Regions from separate parts of the Paenibacillus hexagrammi genome, predicted to be linked through region 4. Evidence: riboswitches for the same ligand, from Rfam matches in the RefSeq annotation. Region 4 holds a riboswitch; each other region holds the start of a gene.

Region 1 (3,938 bases), 2.2 Mb from region 4:
ATTTTCATAGATTCATCTAGTTATGTTAACTTTTGCAGGTAGCGACGGCGGCCTGCCGATATGATACAATAGGGTCTACATGTGAATTGAAAAAGTGATGGTAAAGGAGTAGAAGCGCGTGGCTGTTCATGGAAAAGTAGGGTTGGAAGATATTATTAAAGCGAATCATGTGCTTAGCAGGGTGTTCGAACCTTCGCCATTGCAGCGCAATGAGCTTTTATCCAATCTATATGAATGTAATGTGTTTTTAAAAGAGAAGATTTGCAGGTGGTCCGCTCGTTTAAAATTCGCGGCGCCTACAATGTGATTCAAAGCCTGTCTCCCGAGGAACGAGCGGCTGGCGTCGTATGCGCGAGCGCTGGCAACCATGCTCAAGGGGTGGCGTATTCCTGCAAGCAGCTTGGCATTGAAGGCAAGATCTTCATGCCCACAACAACCCCTCGCCAGAAGATTTCGCAGGTGAAGCTGTTCGGGGGCTCCTTTGTAGAAGTCATTCTTACCGGCGACAGCTTTGATGATTCCTCCGCACAAGCTAAGGAGTACTGCGTGAGAGAGAATAAGGTATTCATTCATCCGTTTGATGATGTTCGGACGATTGCCGGTCAAGGTACCGTAGGCTTGGAAATCCTTAACCAGATGGCGGAGACGCCTGATTATATATTTGCGACCATTGGCGGCGGCGGACTTGCTGCCGGGGTTGCCGCTTACGCTGAAAGCGTATCTCCCCAGACGCGCATCATCGGCGTTGAGCCGGAAGGCGCAGAGAGCATGTCCGAAGCGATTCGAATGGGAGAGGTCATCACGTTGTCTTCCATTGATAAGTTTGTGGATGGGGCGGCGGTCAAGCAGGTAGGCCAGCTAACCTTTGAGATCTGCCGGGATTTGCTCGAGGATATTGTCGTAGTTCCAGCAGGGAAGGAATGTACGACCATTCTGGAGCTCTACAACAACAATGCGATTGTGATCGAGCCAGCCGGTGCACTTCCTGTAGCTGCTCTTGACGCCTATCGTGAACAAATCCGCGGTAAAAACGTGGTATGCATTATTAGCGGAGGCAATAACGACATTGACCGGATGCAGCAAATTAAAGAGCGATCGTTGATTTACGAGGGTCTCAAACACTACTTTATCTTGAACTTTCCTCAACGTGCGGGAGCGCTTCGCGAGTTTCTGGAGGAAGTGCTCGGACCGACGGACGATATTACCCGATTTGAGTACACGAAGAAGAATAACAGAGACGATGCGCCTGCACTGGTCGGAATCGAACTCAAGAATAAAGACGATTACCATGGTTTAATCGAGCGGCTTGCCCGCAAGGATTATGGGTATATGGAGATCAATAAAGATCCGAAGCTGTTTAATCTGCTGATTTGACACGTTGATACTATTGGCTAAAATTGGGGAATTATGGTATAGTAAATTAGTCCTATATAAAGCATTCATATTTTCGAAAAAGGCAAACTTGCCGAAAGGCAAGGACGCAAAGCTACAGGCCTAATGTCGTGGATGACAATGGCAGCTGGGCTACCGAGAAGAAGCATCTTATTTCATGATACTTCCTGCGGCTATTCCATTTGATGGAATAGCCTTTTTTTTGATTGGAGGAGGATATAAGTGTGAGTAGTCGTCCTGTCTTAAAAGAGCATGTCCCTAGCAGGCGTTACGCTTGGGAATATATTTGCTTGATCTGCGTTGCTCTCCTTACCGTGAATCTGCTCAGCACGGTTTCCGTGCAAGCAAACGGCATGCTGCCGGGAGTACTTTTCTCCGTCTTCATTTGTTCGGCGCTGCTGGTGAGGAAGAAGCTGGCTGCGGTTCTCTTTGCAAGCGGAGCAGCTGCATGTTTCGTTGCAGCAGCCTTGCTGGCGGTACCCGTGCAGTTGGTCAGCTTATGCTTGCACACGGTGATTTGTACGGTGCTGGCTTACAGCATTCGCCGGTTGCTGACGGCTCGCGAATACTATAAAGCACACAGCTCGCAGATGGAGTATATTGCGAATCATGATGCACTGACCGGATTGCCCAATCGCCGGCTGTTCGAAGACCGCCTGGAGCAGTATTTGCTTCATGCCAAGAGGCATCAGCAGCTGGTAGCCGTTATTTTTCTGGATTTGAACCGATTTAAAGATATTAATGATACCATGGGACATGCGTATGGCGATCTGCTGATTCGTCAGGCGGGGGAGCGGCTGCTTCATTGCCTGAGAGGCGACGATACCGTCTATCGGCAGGGTGGAGATGAGTTCACTATTTTGCTGCCTTTCATTACAAAGCCCGAGGATGTAAGACATGTCGCAGCCCGCATTCAGAAAGCGCTCGAACAGCCTTTTCTGCTGGAGGGGCATTCGTTCGAAGTTACGGCAAGCATGGGAATCGCACTGTATCCCTTGGATGGTGATACTCCAGAGAAGCTGATGATCCGCGCGGACGAGGCCATGTATGGGGCTAAGCAGAAGAAAGATACGCGTTATCAATTCTATGCGGCGGATATCGATAGTATGGTGGCGAGCAAAGCGCGGTTGGAGAAAGAACTGACCGAAGCGCTTGAACGTAAAGAATTCGATTTGCGCTATCAACCGCAGTATGAAGTAGCCAGTGGACGGCTAATTGGGATGGAAGCAGTTATTCATTGGAATAAATCAGAACAGATTGCTGCCGCCCCTAGTGAGTGGATGCGTCTAGCGGAGGAATGCGGGCTCATGATTCCCATTGGCCGCTGGGCCATCTGGACGGCCTGTCTGCAGGCTAAGAGCTGGCGCGATGCGGGTTATCCGCCTCTTCGTCTCACGGTAGGGGTCACGGCATCTCAGTTTAAAGATGGACAATTTCTCGATGTAATGACGGATATATTGAAGGCAACCGGGCTGGATGCTTCATGGATTGAGCTTGATATGGCGGAGGGCATTGCAGCATCGAGCCTTCAAGAGGTTGGGGAGAAGCTGAGGATTCTGAAAGCATTGGGATTCCGGATTGCTATGGACGACATGTGCACCGGCTTGTTTACAAGAACCGGCGGCACCTACATCCCCGCTGATAGTGTGAAGCTTGATAGCACGCTGATCAAAGGCCTCCCTGAGAATGGAGACAATCAAGAGCTTGCCGAAGCGATCGTTACGATGGCGCAAAGGCTGCAGTTGAACTTGATCGCCAAAGGCGTAGAAACGAAAGAGCAGCTTGAGCATCTTCAGATCATTCGCTGCGCGGAAGCACAAGGGAAATGGTTCAGCAGTCCGCTCGATTCTGCCGAATTTACCCGGCTGCTGAAAGAGAAAATCAGTTGATAGGACACTTTTGAAAGTGTCCTATAGACAATTATTGACCTCCGGTTGTATAATTTGAAGTCGGACATGAATTCCAAATTGTAGCTGATGACAAAACCCCAGTGTTACCTTGTGTGACGATACGAATTGTGTGTATGGCTGACAATGGGAGCTTCCCTGACATAGAAAATAGTGATACACTCGTACTCGAAGCGGGCTACATATTTTGCGGCGTGAAGGTCATACTACATACTGGAATTCCATGGAAGTGTTTTTAAAATTATCGTTGGGGGTACGAACTAATGAAAAGAATGCTTACTACTGCTTTAATGGCTGTCACCGTGTCAGCTATGGTTGTATCGGGCTGCGGCAAGAAACCGGAAACGAACACAGGCGGTGCATCTCAGGCTCCTGCTGCTAGCGCAGCGGCATCTGCCACTCCTGGCTCTGCGAAGGCGGCTAACTTGAAGATCGGTATGGTTACCGATATTGGCGGAGTGAACGACAAATCCTTTAACCAAAGCGCGTGGGAAGGCCTTAAGAAGCTGGAAAAAGACACAGGCGTTAAAGTGAAAAACCTGGAAAGCAAAAGCGACTCTGATTATACTCCCAACTTGAATACATTTGTTAAAGATAAGTATGACTTGACTTGGGGAATCGGATTCTTAATGGGAGATT
Region 2 (3,938 bases), 1.4 Mb from region 4:
ACTGAAGCCAGTGCTGAAGCTGTTGACATGCTGTATCCAGCACCCAATATCCAATCTCCACGATAATACCGGATTCTTCTGCAAGCGGAATAAATTCATTCGGCGGTACGAAGCCTACGTCGGGCCGGTTCCATCGGATCAAAGCTTCTACTCCGATCACAGTACCGGATCGAACGTCGATTTGCGGTTGATAATGAAGGACGAATTCCCCTTCCTCGAGCCCTTTGCGAACTCCCAGATTCATCAGATGACGATCCTGCTCCTCATGATGCAGAGAAGCTTCGTACAAAGCAAACTGATTTCGTCCCAACTTCTTGGCCTGATACATCGCAATATCCGCAAATTGAAGCAGCTCATCCGGACTTTCGCCATGCTCGGGAAAACAGCAGATTCCCATGCTGGAGGTCATGTAAAACGATTGCTCTTCATAGCTAAACGGAATTTTGAAGCCCATCAAAATTTGCCGGGCCAGCTCCGCAATTTGCTCCCGATCTACAAGTCCGGGCACAATCAAAGCGAATTCATCTCCGCCCAGTCGGGCTACCGTGACATCCCTCGGTGTCAGAGCAAGCAGCTGTTCCGCCACCTTCTTTAATATAAAATCACCAACAACATGCCCTTGAGTATCATTGATTTGCTTAAATTCGTCCAGATCGAGCAGCATGACAGCAAAAGGAGTGCGCTTACATCCTGTCAGATGGCGCACGAGCTGGCGATGAAAGTATTCTCGGTTCACAAGCCCCGTCAATTTATCATGATAAGAGATATACATGACCTGCTCCTCCGCCTCTTTGGCTGAGGTCACATCCAGTAACACCACATACTGCAAAACTTCATCCTGTGATTCAATAAACTGGCTCTCCGCTTTTACATATTTTTTTACGCCTGAGCGGGTCAGTATCATGAAGTCCCCACGAATGACAGCTCCTTTTTCCAGTGGATGGTCATAAGAGCGCGCCTGTTCCAAGGAATACGGAAACATAAATTCTTCAATCTGCTGAGACAGAAGCTCATTAGGAGCCATCTGCAGCAGGTTTGCACCCTGCGGGTTGATATCTTTGATGAATCCGTCCGCATCAATCGTGATCATCGACAACGGCGACAACTCATATAGCGCTTTATATTTCCGCTCGATGGAAGGCAACAAATCATATTTGACCATGGCTTTTCTTAAAAAGTAAGTGAAAATCAATATGGCATAGCTTCCAAACTCCGGAACATTGACCGAATCCGGCAAAAAGGATGGCCTTTTGTTCAGGGTGAACGGAATTGCCCATGCACTGGCATATAGCACGCCTAGAAGCAGAGTTCGCATTTGTTTTCTTTTTACATTCAAATCGAACTTCTTCACATGTCTAAAACCGCTAGCAACGAATACCGTACATACAACAATCGTGTAGAAACCGCTGCCTAAAGTCATGATGTTTAACACGAGGCTAGGGTGCTGATAGCGCCATAGGCCGCTTTCGGTAAAGGTAACGGAAATCCAATCAACCGGAATAAACAGCAGCACCGCCGGGACCATAGGAGCATAGCAAAGAGCGGTATACAGGCTCTTGGACATCGTTAGATAGCGGCCTGATATCCCCTTACAAAAGTGAAGCGCCAGACACATTAATACATATGAAGACAAATAATATACCTTCAGCACCAGATGTACGGCGTACGATATCGGGACCATGCTGAATAAAAAGTTTGAGATAAAAAATAGCAGGGTGGTAAAGAAAAATAGCGCGGCTACACGGTTTAGTTCATTACCGGGGTCCCGCCTGTAGACCTCAAGTGTCATGTAAAATAACAAGAATATCGGAATTACATAGAGTAGTATGGACACTAAGTAAGCGGTCATGCTGCTGCACCTCATTATCTTGTTATTCCATCCTAGACAAAAAAAGAAACCTTGCTTTAAGGTTCCTTTAATTGGCCTAAAGCGGGAACTGGCTGGCATACGGGAATGAGCCCGTGTAGCCCCTATAGCTTTGCGTCCTTGACTTTCATCAAGTTTGCCTTTATCTCTTTAAGAATTGTATATGTTTTCACAAAAACGTTAGGTCTTATTTCCTAGTTATTTTATATCATAATCCTCCAAAATCCGTCAATAAGATCCTGAATTAGGCAAGGTCCGATACAACCGTTTGTTTGGCCGATTGTGCTTGTGCAGCAGGATCTACATATCGTAATGGTCCGGCAATAAAAGCTGCGAGGAGACCTACTGCTCCGAACACCATCGGCAGGATAAAGCCATGATTGATAGCGGTACCGAGAGAATCGCGGATGAAATTCAGCATTTCTGCAGGAATCGCATGATTTGCCCGAATCAGCTGCTCCGGATTGGCTATCTCGGCTATTTTCTCCACGGGGATATGGTGCGACTCAGCACCCGCTTGAATCAAGCTTTGATAATCATTATTCACTATCGTAGCCATGATAGAGGCTCCCAGCACACCTCCAATATTGCGCCAGAATCCGACAATCGAGGAGCTGACTCCGATATATTTGCGTTCTACACTCATCGCCACCGCATTTTGGGCTACGCTCATCAGCGGCCCCACGGCTCCAACCCCCAGGATCACCATCAGCACAATCATGTACCACTTGGAAGCATCGTGACTGACTATGCTTAGCAAATAACTGACAACAATTCCTGCTGCCATACTAAAGGCAATAACAGCTCGGAAGCTAAAAAATCTCTGGAAAAATCCGAACAAAACCGCGCCTACCATTAAGGAAAACATCATTGGCGTCAGGAGTCCATTCGAATTAGCCTGCCCAAGCACAGCAGTAGAAAAGATCGGCAAGTAGGCAATTGCGGAGAACATGATAGCACCTTGGCAAAGACAAGCTAACACAATCGCGACTACCATACGATTTTTGAACAAAGGAAGCGGCAGCACCGGCTCTTGGGCTTTGCGTTCCACCTGCACGAACAAATAGCCTACCACCACAGCCGCTCCCATCATGGCTATGATCGGCCAGGAGCCCCAAGCAAACTTCTTGCCTCCCCACTCCAGCGCCAGCATGAAGGAAACCGTAGAGACGATGAGCAGCAGTGTCCCCAAATAGTCGATCTTCGGGCGATGCTCCGAACGAGATTCTTGCAGCGTCAGCAATAAAGTTATAAACGACAGAATACCGAGCGGCAAATTTACGTAAAAGCACCATCGCCAACCCCAATGCTCCGCCAAAAACGTTCCGATCTGCGGTCCGGCAACAGAAGATAGGCCGAAGATTGCTGCAAACACACCAGACAGCTTGGCTGCCTGTTTGGGATCGGAGAAGATCGTATAAATAATGGTGAAGCTGATCGGCAGCAGCGCGCCCGAACCTACCCCTTGAATCGCACGGAACACGATTAATTGAGTCATATCCTGAGCCATCCCGCAGAGAGCGGACCCAAGAAGAAAGACGGTAATACCAATCAAATAGAACAGCTTCCTCCCGAACATATCCGACAGCTTACCGAATACGAGCATGGTGCTCGTCGCTGCCAGCATATAAGCCGTAAAGACCCAGCTTATTCTGTCAAACCCGTTAATATCGCTAATAATGTGGCTAATTGCCGCCGATGTGATCGTATTATCTAATGAAGACATCAGCAGACCAAGCGCCATAGCCAGGACAATAAACCCTGCCCGTTTGTTATTCATAAATGTGAAACCTCCTTATTGTTTATTGGTTATCGGCTTCCTTTGCAAGAACCCGTTTGTATCCCTCCTGCAGACTGAGCAATGTAGCCTCCACCTGCGCAAGACCGATTCGAATGCAGATTTCCTGAGTAACGGACATCCCCGGTTTATAGCGCTTATAATCCTCTCTCAGCTTGTGCAGCTCCGCTTCTTGCTCCTGGATGCCGAGCTCAAGCCACTCCTTAATCTGATCAGCTTCTGTATACTCTCCGAAGAACATTCGCATCATAAAGTCCGATTTCAATTCATTCG
Region 3 (3,938 bases), 1.9 Mb from region 4:
ACTCAAATGGAAGCTTTGCAGCCACAGGAAGAGGAAGATCCCTCTTATAAGGCGAGCGGTTGTTCTTCCTCAGGCTGCACAAGCTTGTCTGGAGGTGAAGACTTCCTCTGGGTCAGGAGATGACGGAGGGGGAAGCGGCTGCAGCAGCGATTCGGGCGGTTCAAGTTGTTCATCGGGTTCGAGTTGCAGCTCGTCCAGCTGTGGATCAGGATGCAGCTCCGGTTGCGGCGGCGACTAGGCGGTGGTGAGATGCGTATCGGATGAAATAGCGGAAGCTCGCCAATTTCGATCGAATTAAAAATGTCGACAGCGCTTGGAGAGAATCTACGGAAGTTTGCAAAGGACCCTACTTGATCAACTAGTTAACTTTCTCCTTTCACAAAGGAGGAAGTTTTTTTGTACAAAAAAAGTGCGTAATCTAGCATTTCGTGTATAATGAGATTTTGAGATTAATTGACCTTTGGTTAATAAAAGTGAAGGCAGGCTGCATGATGAACAGATTGCGCAATTTTTATACGTCCTATCATCCGATCGTTCATACCCTCATTCTCGGAACTGTAATGGCCAGAGCCGCGTCCTCCATGAGTTTGCCTTTCCTGGCTATCTATCTAGCCAAGCATACCTCGATGAGCGAAGTCATGATCGGTGTTGTCATCGGGATGGGAGCGCTGGCGGGAACAGCAGGCGGCTTTATTGGCGGAACGCTGTCGGATGCATTCGGACGACGGATTATCATGCTGGCTGCTTTATTCGGCTGGGCTTTTGTTTTTACCGGGTTTTCATTCGTCAGCCTTCCTGTATGCTTTATGCTGCTGAACATGGTAAACGGCTTATGCCGATCGTTCTATGAACCGGTATCGCAAGCATTAATGGCTGATCTCACCGAACCGGCTAAGCGATTCAAAGTTTTCTCTATGAGATATATGGCTATCAATGTGGGCGTTGCTGTCGGTCCCCTCTTGGGCGCTTATTTTGCAACGCTGGACGGTGCTCTTCCTTTTCTTCTCACGGGAGTCGTTTATTTGATATACGCGATAGCACTATGGCTGCTGCTGTCCTATTTCGGGATAAAGAGTATCGAAGGGGAGAAAAAAGCGCCGGTTACCCTTCGCGCAGCCTGGTCCATCATTCGAAGTGACATAACCTTCCGATACTACATCACTGGCGGGATTGTCGGCGCGATCGGCTATTCGCAGGTTATGGTCACCTTATCCCAATATATGGAACAGAGCTTTAGCGACGGAGTGAAAATATTTGCACTGCTGATGAGTGTGAATGCGATCGCGGTGATTTCTATGCAAATTCCATTAACGAAATGGGCAGAAAGATTCAGACCATTCGTTGCCATTGCTGCAGGAAACTTGATGTTTGCACTGGGCGACGTCGGATTTGCTTTCTCTCATTCCGCCGCCGCGCTAGTCATTTCTATGGTTGTTTTTACGATGGGTGAAATCTTAAATTATCCCGCTGCGAATGTGCTCATAGATAAGCTTGCTCCCGAGAATATGAGGGGCACGTATTTTGGGGCGCAAACCTTTACGAATATCGGGCATTTTGCGGGTCCATGGATTGGAGGCTTGCTGCTTTCCTCCTTCGGTGGGAATGTCCTTTTTCTCACGATGTCTATTCTTACTTTAAGCGGTACCTTATTCTATATGACAGGAATACGACGATTACAAGCAACACAAAATAGGTTAAAACAAGAAATTTTCGAAAATTAGTTCCTTTTACCTATCTTATTGTTGTAAAATAGGCATAATAGAGTATTCGATTTCGCTAAAACTTACCTTATCCTTGATAGTAGTAAAAGCAATGTTTGACAGCTTTCGATACTGCTCGATAAAGGCAAACCTGGCGAAAGCCAGCGACGCAAAGCTAGAGGGGCTTGCTTGACCGTAAATGGACAAGCTGCCAGCCAGCCGCCGAGGTTCAGGATGATGACAGCATGAGCCCTCTCTAGTCGGCATAACAGGTGGGCTTTTCTTATTTTAGAGAGAAAAAGAATGGGTTAAAGGGAGGATTTGGCAGCATGCAGCCTGAATGGATGCTAAATGAAGAAGAGGCGGTCACGTCACTGTGCGGTAACCATGTTGCCAGACTTGTGCCGTCCACAGATGGAACGAAGCTGGTCATAAACCGCGAAGAGTACCTGCTTAATGAAGCTTGTTGGGATATTGAAATGTTTCATGGACGAAATAATAGCATTCTTATTTTTTATTGGAAAGGCGAGGTTAAGCTTTCCGTCAAGCTTCCGCCTTTGTCTCAGGTAGAAGCATTTTTATCCAGATTGTATCAATGCTTGACGTTTAAGATGAGAACGATTCAGCCTAATTAGGGTTGAATCGTTCTTTTTTTGTCGATCAAGTTCGACAAAAGCGTTGTCACTGATCGACAAGAACGGTATAATTATGAGGAGGACAGTTAGTAGTGCTTTAGGACTATTGGGAGGAATACATTAGCATGCGATTAATTACACGTTCCGATTTTGATGGCCTTGTTTGTGCGATGCTCTTCAAGAAATTAAATATGGTGGATGAGATGAAGTTTGTTCACCCCAAGGATATGCAGGACGGTTTGATTGAAGTGACGGAGAATGATATTCTAGCCAATGTTCCTTATGTAGCAGGATGCGGTCTATGGTTTGACCATCATTCCAGTGAGCTGGAAAGAATGGGGGAGAAGGTCGAGTTTAAAGGCGAGACTCGGATCGCTCCAAGCGCAGCCAGAGTAGTATACGATTATTACGGCGGCAAAGACACATTCGGTGATATCGATAATATTATGGAAGGCGTAGATAAGGCGGATTCAGCCCAGTTCAGTAAAGAAGATATCCTGAATCCCAAAGGATGGGATCTTCTTTCGTTCATCATGGATGCCAGAACGGGATTGGGTCGATACCGAGATTATCGGATCAGCAACTATCAATTGATGGAAGATCTGGTCGAGCACTGCGCAACCAAAACGGTAGAAGAAATTATGGAGCTTCCGGATGTGAAGGAACGGGTTGACCGTTATTTTGAATTGGATGCTTTATATCGGGAAATGCTGGGCAAGTATACGCGTACGGAAGGGAACGTTATCATTACGGATCTTCGGGACGTAGAGACGATCTACCCGGGGAATCGATTTATGGTATACGCGCTATACCCTGAACAAAATATATCCATTTGGATTGTGGATGGACGCAATAAGCAAAACTGTGTATTCGCGTGCGGCCACAGCATTGTGAATCGCACGTCACAGACCAACGTGGGTAAGCTAATGCTGAGCAATGGCGGAGGCGGTCATCATGCAGCCGGTACTTGCCAGGTGCCTTATGAGCAGGCTAATGTCGTTCTTGAGCAGCTAATTGCAACAATGAGAAAAGACGGATAATACGTGATGTGAGCCGCACCAGGATGAAGCCGCCTGCTGCGGCTTTTTCTTCGAAAGCCTAGCTGTAGGTTATTGATAGGCGGTAGCTCCATTCCGCATTTTAGTCGCATCATGCTATGTATAGTTAGTTTAAGATCATGTTGCATGCTGGAATCAAGTGCATGTATGATGGAACAACAAAGTACGGGAGGGATCAGGTGTGAAATTAGAACGTATTCACCATGCTGCGATCATTTGTTCAGACTACGCGAGGTCGAAGCATTTTTATGTGGATGTACTTGGTCTGACGGTACTTCATGAAACATTCCGGGAGGAGCGTCAATCGTATAAGCTGGATCTGCTTATTGGAGAGAAGGAGCAAATTGAGCTGTTCTCCTTCCCGAACCCGCCGGAGCGGGTGGACCAGCCCGAGGCCCGGGGTCTGCGGCATTTGGCGTTCGCTGTAGCGGATATGGATGCTAGCGTGAGAGAGCTTGAAAGTAAGGGGGGGTAAGCGTAGAGCCGGTGCGAATCGATCCTGTTACAGGAGCACGCTATACGTTCTTTACCGATCCGGATGGGCT
Region 4 (3,938 bases):
AGAACCGGTTTAGATCCCAAGCGGGATAACTCGGAAACCAGATGAATAGAAGGAGTACTATCTTTCATGCCAATGACACCATCCAAATCCAGGATCGATCTAACCGTATCCAGCTCAAGTGTCACGCCTGTTCGATGTGGAATTTCATATAGAATGACCGGTAGACCTACCTCCGCAACACGGCGGAAATGCTCAATAATTCCTTTTTGGCTAGGGCGGTTGTAGTAGGGAACCACCACAAGAGCAGCATCTGCGCCAAGCTCAGCAGCATGCTCCGTCTTTTTGACGGTAGCCATCGTATCGTTCGTCCCCGTTCCAACAATAATCGGAACATCAACCGCTGCAGCCTGCCTGGCCGTTTGCGCCGTCGTGAACATAAGCGCCATCTCATCACTAGACAAACCTGGCGACTCGCCCGTTGTACCACCCACAACTAGGCCATTGATTTCATCTTCAAACAAGTGATAGGTCAAATTATAGAATGAAGCAACGTCTAGTTCATATTCCTCGTCAAATGGTGTAATAACCGGTACATATAAGCCTTTAAGATCATTTTCCGTCAGCATCCTGCATTCCTCCATCTATCATCCTTCGGGCGTGAGCGTCCGAGCTTTCATTATGTTGTAGTTACACTGTAGCATGGAAGCTATCATCACAGTTAGCTATAAATAATAATAGAGGTCATCAAAAATATTAATAATAAGCGTTCTAACTTCAAATCCCGATTGCAACATTTACATGCTTCCAAGTAACATTCGAACGTTATTTAATACCTTGACACGGATAATCGTATCGCGTACACTCATTTTATACCGATCAGTACAGAAAGGAATTAGATTATGGTAAGACCACGGGAATTTGATGAACATACAGCATTGACTGCCGCCATGATGGTTTTTTGGGAGAAAGGCTATGAAGCTACGTCCCTCACCGATTTAACGCGTGCCATGGGTATTCAACGTCCGAGCCTATACGCCACGTTCGGCGGAAAAGAATCGTTGTTTCAAGCTGCTTTAACGCTTTATGCCGAGCGCAGTCTCATCTTCATTCGTCAAAAACTTCAAAACGCTCCCTCAGCTAGATCCGCCATCCTTCTCTATCTACAGGGGATTGCTGACAGCGGCGATGGGCGTAAGCCTGAGCTGGGCTGCATGTGTGTGAACACAATTGTTGAATTAGCCCCACATCATCAACCATTTACCCAGTTCACAAGAGAGTACCAGCAACAGCTGACTGCATTGATTCAGTCAGTTGTGGAGAATGGCATACATACAGGAGAATTCTCACAAAATTTAGATGCCTCTTCCATAGCAGGCGCCATTGTTATCGCGGCCGTGGGCCTAGCAGTCACGATGAAATCGTGCCCAGACCATTCAGTCGTTGAACAGGCCATACATCAAATCATCAAAATGCTCGATTAATTTTTTTCGTAGTTTTGTACTGATCGGTACATTATATGATTGTGAGGTACTTACATGACAAAGCAAGTTGCTTTAATTACTGGAGCCTACAAAGGAATAGGGCTTGAGATTGGACGGCAGTTGGGCCGATTGGGCTTTATCGTACTTCTCGGAGCTCGAAATAAGAACAAGTCGGAGACAGCAGCTCTTTTGCTGCAAGAGGAGAACATAGAAGCGCACGGTGTTGAACTGGATGTGACCAATAGTGTGCATATCGAAGCAGTTGCGAAAAGAATAGAAGCTGAATATGGAAAGCTTGATGTTCTTGTCAATAATGCAGGTGTATATACAGATCATCTTGAAAACTATCTCGATGCGATTCGAGCCAGCTTTGAAGTGAATCTTTTCGGCCCTCAAGCGCTAACGGAGGCTCTGCTCCCTTGGATTAAAGCAAGCCCCGCAGGCAGAATTGTGAATCAATCCAGTATTCTAGGATCACTCGGAACATTGCTGTCCAATCCCATGTACGGTGAAAGATCTGCTCCTGCTTACACAACATCTAAAGCCGCGATGAATGCCTGGACCGTACAGTTATCTATCTCTCTACGCGACACCATGATTAAGGTCAATGCCTGTCATCCGGGTTGGGTAAAAACGGATATGGGCGGCTCTAGCGCTCCGATGGAGATCAGCGAGGGTGCAGAAAGTGCAGTTTGGCTAGCTACGCTTCCCCCAGATGGGCCCACAGGCGGCTTCTTCCACAAAAGAGATCAGCTTCCATGGTAACCAGTTACAAATGTGAAAACCTGAGCTTATTTCAATTTTACAGCTAGACCTAAGACAAATAAAAAAGGAAAGCACGGATTTTCACACCGTACTTTCCTTAGTAACTCAAGATTTATGCTCTTACATCAATATTTTGTCCTAAATGCGGTGTCGCAGATGCAGCAGCTGAAATTTTCTGTTGTGACTTAGCAAAATCCTGCAGCATCACGTTCGCTTGCGCCGTTTGCGCATCGTTTGTCTTGCTCAGCAGCTTAATTCCTACTGCTTGCTTAACAGCGTCCCCGCTTCCGATTGCGGATAGCATGGCATTTACACTCATGAAGAATCCTCCTCTCATCGTTCGGCAGCTGGCTGGCGTTCGACCTCAAGCCGATTAGCCCCTTTAGCTTTGCGTCTGGTGCTTTCACACCATTTGCCATTTCGCAGATGTAAGGCATTGCCAATACATACATTAAGTATAGGTACTTCGCCCTGATCCGTCAATCCATACACGTCAATTTCCTACAGAATTCGACCGAATTATACGCCGAAAGCAGCAGGATTCGCTCTCCAGGAACGCAAAAGCTCCATGTCTTCGGACTTAATTTTGCCTTGCTCAAGCGCTACTTCCAACAAGGAAGTGTAGTTGGAAAGCGTATGAAGCGGCATACCCGCTTCTTGGAATGCATTAACGGCTTTATCCAACTCGTAGGAGAAAATCGCTAGGACTCCGAGCGCTGTTGCGCCCGCTTCGTTAACGGCAATTGCTGCCTTCAGCGAGCTGCCTCCAGTCGAAATCAAGTCCTCAATGACGATGACTTTTTGTCCGGGCTTTACGGAGCCTTCAATCAAATTCTCTTTACCGTGACCTTTCGCTTTATCACGAATATAGATCATCGGAAGACCAAGCTTTTGAGCAACCCAGGCTGCGTGAGGAATGCCTGCTGTTGCTGTACCGGCAACGACTTCTGCTTCTGGGAACTTCTCCTTAATGAGCGCCGCAAATCCATCGGCAATGAGTTCGCGAATCGCCGGATAAGACATCGTCAACCGGTTATCGCAATAGATCGGGGACTTCAAACCAGAAGTCCAGGTGAAAGGCTGATGCGGTCTAAGCGCTACAGCCTCGATTTCTAAAAGTGAAGAAGCGATTTGCTTCGCAATCGTCGTAAGCTGACTCATGGGTTCCGTATCCATCCCTTCGTTTTTTCAGGTACTGGCTGATGTAGACTTACACGACTGAGTCGATGATCGACTCGATCGCCGCGCGGGGATCGGCAGCGCCGGTAATCGGACGGCCGATCACCACAAAGTCGGTGCCCTGCGCGAAAGCCTCCGCCGGCGTCATGACGCGCGACTGGTCGCCGATATCCGCGCCCGCAGGGCGGATACCAGGCGTCACGGTGACGAAACCGTCACCGCACGCCGCCTTGATCTGCGTCACCTCAAGCGGTGACGCGACGACGCCCTGCAGCCCTGCCGCTTGCGCCAGGCGGGCATATTGAATGACGGCCTGCTCAACCGAGCCCGGCAGGCCGATCTCTTCATTCAGCACCTGCTGGCTGGTGCTGGTCAGCTGCGTGACGCCGATAACAATCGGGCGTCCGGCTCCCGGGCGAGGGCCTTGTCCACGCCCTCGAGCGCAGCTTCCATCATGCGCTTGCCTCCGGCCGCATGAACGTTAAACACATCCGCGCCAAGGCGCGTAATGCTCTCCGCACCGCCCTTAACGGTGTTGGGGATGTCGTGCATTTTCAGATCAAGAAATACCTT

Evidence for each region. A riboswitch is a leader RNA that binds a small molecule or an ion and turns the genes downstream of it on or off. The one in region 4 is predicted to bind cyclic di-GMP.
Region 1: another riboswitch for cyclic di-GMP. It lies ahead of L0M14_RS29365 (putative bifunctional diguanylate cyclase/phosphodiesterase); the one in region 4 lies ahead of L0M14_RS08575 (putative motility protein).
Region 2: another riboswitch for cyclic di-GMP. It lies ahead of L0M14_RS02565 (putative bifunctional diguanylate cyclase/phosphodiesterase); the one in region 4 lies ahead of L0M14_RS08575 (putative motility protein).
Region 3: another riboswitch for cyclic di-GMP. It lies ahead of L0M14_RS17790 (hypothetical protein); the one in region 4 lies ahead of L0M14_RS08575 (putative motility protein).

Annotation. Positions count from the first base shown of each region.
Region 1 is NZ_CP090978.1:6,394,030-6,397,967, forward strand. Features, by position in the region: partial or broken gene ilvA (threonine ammonia-lyase IlvA) at 119-1,374, shown strand; cyclic di-GMP riboswitch class I at 1,446-1,532, shown strand; gene L0M14_RS29365 (putative bifunctional diguanylate cyclase/phosphodiesterase) at 1,617-3,281, shown strand; gene L0M14_RS29370 (BMP family lipoprotein) at 3,563-3,938, shown strand, end outside.
Region 2 is NZ_CP090978.1:570,430-574,367, reverse strand. Features, by position in the region: gene L0M14_RS02565 (putative bifunctional diguanylate cyclase/phosphodiesterase) at 1-1,849, opposite strand, end outside; cyclic di-GMP riboswitch class I at 1,930-2,018, opposite strand; gene L0M14_RS02560 (MFS transporter) at 2,112-3,647, opposite strand; gene L0M14_RS02555 (PadR family transcriptional regulator) at 3,670-3,938, opposite strand, start outside.
Region 3 is NZ_CP090978.1:3,892,942-3,896,879, reverse strand. Features, by position in the region: gene L0M14_RS17800 (glycine-rich domain-containing protein) at 1-123, shown strand, start outside; gene L0M14_RS31130 (hypothetical protein) at 120-248, shown strand; gene L0M14_RS17795 (MDR family MFS transporter) at 492-1,721, shown strand; cyclic di-GMP riboswitch class I at 1,835-1,927, shown strand; gene L0M14_RS17790 (hypothetical protein) at 2,030-2,335, shown strand; gene L0M14_RS17785 (exopolyphosphatase) at 2,461-3,375, shown strand; partial or broken gene gloA2 (SMU1112c/YaeR family gloxylase I-like metalloprotein) at 3,575-3,938, shown strand, end outside.
Region 4 is NZ_CP090978.1:1,992,016-1,995,953, reverse strand. Features, by position in the region: gene dapA (4-hydroxy-tetrahydrodipicolinate synthase) at 1-566, opposite strand, end outside; gene L0M14_RS08585 (TetR/AcrR family transcriptional regulator) at 840-1,421, shown strand; gene L0M14_RS08580 (SDR family oxidoreductase) at 1,476-2,186, shown strand; gene L0M14_RS08575 (putative motility protein) at 2,299-2,505, opposite strand; cyclic di-GMP riboswitch class I at 2,526-2,613, opposite strand; gene pyrE (orotate phosphoribosyltransferase) at 2,706-3,347, opposite strand; partial or broken gene pyrF (orotidine-5'-phosphate decarboxylase) at 3,397-3,938, opposite strand, start outside.